DNA from 2 places in the Nocardia sp. CA-107356 genome. Region 2 is predicted to be linked to the other one. Evidence: riboswitches for the same ligand, from Rfam matches in the RefSeq annotation. Region 2 holds a riboswitch; the other holds the start of a gene.
What was found. A riboswitch is a leader RNA that binds a small molecule or an ion and turns the genes downstream of it on or off. The one in region 2 is predicted to bind S-adenosylmethionine.

Region 1 (3,762 bases), 3.7 Mb from region 2:
CGGGTGCGCGGATGTTCGGGGTTGTCGAGTACGGCGGCGGGCGGGCCCTGTTCGACGATCACGCCGCCGTCGAGGAATACGACGGTGTCGGCCACCTCACGGGCGAAACCGATTTCGTGGGTGACGATCACCAGCGCGGTGCCGCCGTCGGCGAGATCGCGGATCACGTCCAGGACTTCGCCGACGAGTTCCGGATCCAGCGCGGAGGTCGGTTCGTCGAAAAGGATCACCGGTGGCCGCAGCGCCAGCGCCCTGGCAATGGCCACGCGCTGCTGCTGCCCGCCGGACAGCCGCCGCGGATAGGCGTCGGCCAGTTCGCCGATGCCGACCCGGTCGAGCAACTCCTTGGCCTCGCGCTCGATGTCCTGCCGCGGGCGACCCTGGGCGGAAATCGGTGCGAGCGTGACATTGTCGAGCACCGTCAGATGCGGGAAGAGGTTGAACTGCTGGAAGACGAAGCCGATATGCGAGCGCTGCTTGCGCACCTCGCGGTCCGACAGCGCATGTAACTTGTTGCGGCGCAGTCGATATCCGATCAGCTCGCCGTCGATGTGCACGGTGCCCGCGTCCAGTGGCTCCAGGTGGTTGACCACGCGCAGCAGTGTCGACTTGCCGGAGCCGGACGGGCCGATCACGGTGACCACCTCACCCGCATGCACTGTCAGATCGATGCCGCGCAGTACTTCGGTGGCTCCGTAGGACTTTCGCACGCCACGAACTGCTACGGCCGGGGCCCTGTCCCCGTGCGGGATGCCGATCGTGTCGGTGACCGGCGCGCTCATCGGGTGGCTCCGCGCGGTGCGGTGGAACCGCTTTCGGCGATTTCGCGCAGCTTGTGCCATACCTGCTGTATCGGCGTCGGTGGCGATGTGCGGTGCGCGCCCTTGGCGTAGTGCCGTTCGATGTAGTACTGCGCCACCGACAGAATCGTGGTCAGCACGATGTACCAGACCGTCGCGACCATGAGCAGCGGCACCACCCGGCCGTTACGTCCGTAGATGACCTGGACCTGGTAGAAGAGTTCGGCGATCGCCATCACCGAGACGATCGAGGTGCCCTTGAACAGGCTGATCACCTCGTTGGTCGCATTCGGCAGGATCGATCGCATCGCCTGCGGGACGATGACGGTGCGGAATTGCCGCAGCCGCGGAATGCCCAGCGCCGCAGCGGCTTCCAGCTGTCCGGGATCGACCGCGATGAATCCGGCCCGGATGATCTCGGCCGAATACGCGGCCTGATGCAGCGCGAGGCCGACAACCGCCGCGGTGAACCCGCTGATCACCCCGTTCACTTCGAACGTGAGAAATCCAGGGCCGAACGGGATGCCGAGCGAGAGCGTGTTGTACAGGTAGGCGATGTTGAACCAGAACAACAGTTGCACGATCAGCGGAATCGAGCGGAAGGCCCAGATGTAGACCCACGAGATCACCCGCAGCACCGGATTATTCGACAAGCGGGCGATGGCCAGCGCGGTGCCGATCAGGAATCCGAGTGCCGTACCCCACAGGGTCAGCTCCAAGGTGACCTTCAGCGCCGATAACACCGATTTCGCGGTGAAGTACTTGGCGAAGGTCGACCAATCCCAGCCCGGATTGGTGACCAGTCCATGGATGAACTGGGCGAGCAGCACGAGCGCGATGACGCTGACCACCCAGCGCCACGGGTGCCAGGTCCTGGCGATCGCTGGTGCGTCGGTGATGGTTACGGTAGCGCCGGGTGCGTCGGCACTCGGTAGCGGGACATCCGATACCGGGGCATCGGATGCGACGGACGCGCTCATGATTTCGGTTCCTCCATCGTTCCCGGCGGAAGCACCCGCACCCGGTCACCGGGGGGTTGCTGCGACGTCGACGAGCCAGGTCTCTCGGTCGCTCTGGATGGTGTCCGACGCCGAGCGCGGGTCGGTCGATCGGTCTAGCCGAAATATCATGCGAAGCAGGCGAAGTCCGGCACAAGGGTACGAATCAGCGTGAGCGCAGACCTTGTCTGAAAGGTTGTGAGCAGGGATTATTGATCCGGTCGTGCGGTGGATCGCGAGGCTTCGGGTGTGGTCGTGCCGGCGTATTTCGCCTGGAGAGCGCACCCGGTATGTCGTCGCGACCCTCCGGCGGGAAGTGCGACGCGACGGCGTTGCCGGTCGAAATCAGCGCTGTTGTCAGGGTTTGCTGGAGTATTCTCTGACCTCGATCGTGCCCGACGATGAGGAGGTCCACCGTGACCGTGCTGCGCCGTCTGACCACGCTTACCGCCAGCGCGACCGCCGCGGTCGCGCTGACTCTCGCCGTCCCCGCCATAGCCGCCGCGGTACCGGCGCCGACGCCCGTACCCGCGATCCCGGCGGCGACCGCACCGGGTCAACCGTCCGGCCACGCCGCACCCGGCGATTTTCTCGGCGCGTACCGAGCCGCCGTCGATGCGCTGCGCGCCTTCGGCATCGACCCCTTCCTGTACCCGGCGGCCGCGGCGTTCTGCTCCAACAACAGCAGCCTCGGCCTGGTCCCCGCTGTTGCTGGCGCCGTTCCCGGGCCATGGCCCAAGAACACCGTGGCGATCCCGGGACTCGATCTGTCCGCGGTCAAGGCTGGCCAAACCCTGTTCACCTTCGTGCCCTACGGCTTGGCCTCGGACAGTACGAGCGTCTCCGGTATGAACGTCGCCTGGCTGAATCTGGCCAACGGTCGCAGCGGCGTTACCGCCATGGGCCCGCTCTCGGATGTGGTCCGAACGATGGTGCCCGCCGAAGTCCCTACCGAACTACGACCACTCGCCGAACGCGCCATCCAGGACTTCTTCGCCGCATTCCCCACCGGCGGCGTCCGCGCCGTCCCGGTCGACACCGGCTCCGGCACCGTCCTGGCCGCGGTCTTCGGAACCGTCGACAACGGCGGCAAGCCCTGCTTGTTCCTCCCAACAGTCGGCATCACCTCGGTCCGGTGAACTTGCGTCGGGTGGATGCCCAAGGTCGCCGAGCCAGTTCGGGGAGCAGTGGCGCCGGATGTGGACGCCGGCCAGTTCGGTCGCGAAGCTGCCGGATTCCGGGGCGAGTCGAGATCAGGTGGAACTGGAGGCAGGGATCTCCCGGGCGATATCGCCGGAGATTCCACCTGATCTCGATCAGTGGTTGGGTTCGAGGTGGCGGGTCTTCCAGGTCAGGGTGTTAGTGCGACGAGCTCGGCGGGAGCGGGACCAAAGGCAGAGGTAAGCGGCGATGGATACCGGGTGCGCCAGGGCGGCAAGGGCGTCCGTGCGGGTCACGGCGCCACGTTCCAGCGAGCGGGCCAGCAGGCGGCTGGCGACTGCGGCGGTGTAGCCGATGAGTCCGGCGGTGCGCAGTGCGCCCCTGCCACCGATCGCGGCCACCGGCGGTGCCCAATAGGCCAGCGCCGCAACAGCTCCCACGGCCGCACCGCCGACGGTCGTACCGCCGTAGGCCGACCACAGCCAGCGGGTGTAGCCCGCCTCGAGTTCGGTTGCGTCCCGATACATTCGGGTGCGCGCCGCGCGACCCGCCGCGACCAGCGCGGTGCGGTGACCGGAACGGCGCAGGGCGCGAGCGATATCCAGATCCTCGGTGGGGCTGGCGGCCACCGCCGCGTGACCGCCGATGGTGCGGTAGGCGGCGGCATCGAAGACCAGGAATTGGCCGCAGGCGACGGCGGTCGAGGGTCTGCGGCCGCGGTTGGCGATTCCGATCGGCAGGCTCGCCGCCCACGACCAGCACAGCAGGGGCTGTACCAGCGCCTCGATGAGCGATTCGGCCAC
Region 2 (3,762 bases):
TCACGCCATCGTGCCCGTACCGGACGCACCGGCCGTCACGACCGTCATCGCCTGGCCACCACACAGCAGATCCAAAGCCGTCGCCGACCTTGTCCGCACGGCGATACGCCTCTAGCCGATAACATCCGCAAATGCCGCATAGCGCGCGGTTCGAAACGGCACGAAGAGAAGGCGCTTTCTCCGGTGCTGACGAGCCACGCTCAACAAGCGGGCGCGGCTCGCTGCAGAGTCGAACGAATACTCGCCGGCCAAACGCAACGACCGCCATCGACATCGCAACCGATGCGCCCGCATCGGTCAGCTGAGCGCGTTGTCCAAATCGCCCAGCAGATCCTCGACATCCTCCAGCCCCACCGAGATGCGCACGACACCGTCGGAGAGGCCGATGGTGGCGCGGCCCTCGGGGCCCATGGCGCGGTGGGTGGTGGTGGCGGGATGGGTGATCAGAGTTTTGGAGTCTCCGAGGTTGTTGGAGATGTCGACGATGCGCAGGCGGTTGAGCACCTCGAAAGCGCGCTTCTTCGCCTCGTGCGCCGGCGCGTTCAGTTCGAAGGTGACCACCGTGCCGCCGCCGCTCATCTGACTGGTCGCCAGCTCGTGCTGCGGATGCGACTCCAGATACGGATAGCGCACCCACGAGACGGATTTATTGCCCTCGAGGAAGCGCGCGATGCGCAGCGCGGATTCGGTCGAATGACGCACGCGCAGCGGCATCGTCTCCAAACCCTTGAGCAGGGTCCATGCATTGAACGGGCTCAGCGCCGGACCGGTATGACGCATCAGGTTTTTCACCGGACCGTCGATGTAGTCGTGCGGACCGAGGATCGCGCCGCCGAGCACCCGGCCCTGACCGTCGATGTGCTTGGTGCCGGAATACACCAGCACATCCGCACCGAGCTCGAAACCGCGCTGCAGCAGCGGGGTGGCAAAGACGTTGTCCAGCACCACCTTCGCGCCCGCGGCATGCGCGAGTTCGGTCACCCGGCGCACATCGACCAGCGTCTGCATCGGGTTGGACGGCGTCTCGAAGAATACGGCCTGGGTCGGCACCGACAGCGCCTGCTCCCACTGATCCAGATCATCACCGTCGACGAAGACGGTCTCCACACCCCAGCGCGGCAGGATCTCGTTGCATACCACGAAGCACGAGCCGAAGAGGCTGCGCGCGGCCACAAGTCGATCGCCGGCACCCAAAAGCGCGCCCAGCGCGGTGAATACCGCCGACATACCGCTCGCGGTCGCGAAACACGCCTCGGCGCCGTCGATCAGGCGCAGCCGCTCCTCGAACATGGCCACCGTCGGGTTGCCGTAGCGGGAGTAGACGAAATGCTCGATATCGCCGGTGAATGCGGCCTCGGCCGCCTCGGCGCTCTCATAGACGAAACCGGAGGACAGATACAGCGCCTCGGCGGTCTCCTCGAATCCGGAACGACGCAGGCCACCTCGGACGCCGAGCGTGGCGGGGCCGACCCCCTCGGGCAGTGGCTTGTCGAATGCACCACCGGTGATCACGACCGGCTCCTGACTACACAGCCCGAGCTCATGACTGCCGCCACGGCAGACCGAGTGCGCGCCAGCCGGAGCCGCCGCGATGACCGAATTCGTCGATCGGGCCTTCGAAGCCCTCCAGCACGTTGTACGACGGCTCGATTCCGATACCGGTCGCGGCGACCGCCGCTCCGACCGAACGCTGTCCGGAACGACACAGGAACACGACCGGCGCCGCCGCATCGCGACCCTCGAGCGCCGTGGTCAGCTGCGCGACGAACTCGGCGTTGCGGGTGCCGCTGCTGTCGACCCATTCGATCAGCACCGTCGGCCGGTCGATCGAACTGGTATCGGGGACGCCGACGAAGCGCCATTCGGCTTCGGTGCGCACGTCGACCAAGACGGCCTCGGGATTGTCCCGCAACAACTCCCACGCCTGCTGTGGGGTGATGTCACCGGCATATGTCATGCGATCCTCCTGTGAATCCACGCTTGCCGCACCCGGGTTTCGGTGCACGGCCAGGTCGTCACCCGGAGCACCCCACCGCGGAGGAGGGTTGCCGACCAGCTAGCCGGGGCTTGACGCTGGTTCTCATGACCTGCGTCCGAGATTGCCTGGGCAGGGGCCGCCGTGTCAAACCCTGGTCAGTGGGTCGCCGGTAATCAGTTGCAGACGATCCAGCGGTCGCCGGAGCGAACCAGATTCCACGTCGCTGGCGTCTCCCGGCCCTCGACCGCGATGGTCACGTTCGCCTTCGCCCTATCGCCGTCGACCATGGCGTTCTCAATCTTGGTGACTTTGATCGACTTTCCGGCCGCGGCACCACCGAACTGGGCGGCCAACGGCGATTTGCTCTCGTCGAATCCGTCGCAGGCCACCGCGGGCGGCGGCGTGTTGTCGGTGGTGCCCCTGGCCTCCGCGTAGCGCTGCACCGCGGCCGCGATCTTGTCCGATTCTGTGACATTTTTCTCAGCGGGCGAGAGCACCGCGCCCAGCACGATGCCGACCAGGACGACCACCGCGAACCCGGCCGCCGCGATGAACGGCACCATGGAGCGGCGATCGGTCTGGTCGACCTCGATAACCGGTTCGTCGTCGGTGCCCTGCTGCTCTGTCATGGGTCGATCATCCCTGGTGGACAGCGTTATCCGACAGCCGCCCCCTGGCCGGGCGCGGCTCGGACCGGCATCGACGGCGCACTGATTTGATAGTCGCCGGGAGAGCGGGTACTCCGGTAAGTGGGGCACGGTGGCAACCATCCGGTTCACACACCGCCCGCAGGGTGCGCCGTGCGCCACCGATAGAATCGCGAGACTGCGGCCTGCTGTCATAGCCATATGGCAGCTCACCGTCGTAGCGACTGTGCAGCCGCGAGCCGCCTGTCCGCATCGTCAGGTGCAACCAAAAGGGTGCGTCAAAGTTAGCCTAAGCTAAGACCGACGCCATTAATTGTTTCGACCATAAGGGTGCGCGTAAAGATGACCGAACAGAGTGCTGAGTCGACTAGCGGTGTGCGCAGGCCCTCCGTCGTTACGCAGGCTGCCGCCGCCGGGCCTGAAGCGCACAGCGCGGGGCCTCGCCCGCTTCGCATCGCGATCGTGGGCGCAGGACCGGCCGGTATCTACGCCGCCGACGCGTTGATGAAGTCCGATGCCGAGGTGAGCATCGACTTGTACGAGCGCATGCCCGCGCCGTTCGGGCTGATCCGCTACGGCGTCGCGCCGGACCATCCGCGCATCAAGGGCATCATCACCGCTCTGCACAAGGTGCTCGACAAGCCGCAGGTCCGCCTGCTCGGCAATATCGACTACGGCACCGACATCACCCTCGACGACCTGCGCACGTTCTATGACGCAGTGATCTTCTCCACCGGCGCCAACGCCGACCGCGCGCTGGACATCCCCGGTATCGGCCTGGACGGTAGCTACGGCGCCGCGGACTTCGTGTCCTGGTACGACGGGCATCCGGACGTGCCGCGCACCTGGCCGCTGGAGGCCGAGAAGGTCGCCGTCCTCGGTGTCGGCAATGTCGCACTCGACGTCGCACGCGTGCTCGCCAAGACCGGTGACGAACTGCTGCCGACCGAGATCCCGCCGAACGTCTACAACGGGCTGAAGGCCAATAAGGCGATCGAGGTGCACGTCTTCGGCCGCCGCGGCCCGGCGCAGGCCAAGTTCACGCCGCTTGAGCTACGCGAACTCGACCACTCCCCGACCATCGAGGTCATCGTCGATCCCGAGGACATCGACTACGACGAGGGCTCCGAGGCCGCC

Region 1: it holds a riboswitch for S-adenosylmethionine, as region 2 does, so the genes downstream of both, ACQP1G_RS32515 (amino acid ABC transporter permease) here and ACQP1G_RS03190 (rhodanese-like domain-containing protein) in region 2, are expected to answer to the same signal.

Annotation. Positions count from the first base shown of each region.
Region 1 covers NZ_CP191992.1:7,233,631-7,237,392, reverse strand. The annotation lists gene ACQP1G_RS32520 (amino acid ABC transporter ATP-binding protein) at 1-782, opposite strand, end outside; gene ACQP1G_RS32515 (amino acid ABC transporter permease) at 779-1,780, opposite strand; SAM riboswitch class I at 1,791-1,884, opposite strand; gene ACQP1G_RS32510 (hypothetical protein) at 2,215-2,937, shown strand; gene ACQP1G_RS32505 (glycosyltransferase) at 3,115-3,762, opposite strand, start outside.
Region 2 covers NZ_CP191992.1:687,403-691,164, reverse strand. The annotation lists gene ACQP1G_RS03200 (LysR family transcriptional regulator) at 1-115, shown strand, start outside; gene ACQP1G_RS03195 (O-succinylhomoserine sulfhydrylase) at 298-1,512, opposite strand; gene ACQP1G_RS03190 (rhodanese-like domain-containing protein) at 1,541-1,957, opposite strand; SAM riboswitch class IV at 1,972-2,088, opposite strand; gene ACQP1G_RS03185 (Rv0361 family membrane protein) at 2,152-2,607, opposite strand; gene ACQP1G_RS03180 (FAD-dependent oxidoreductase) at 3,079-3,762, shown strand, end outside.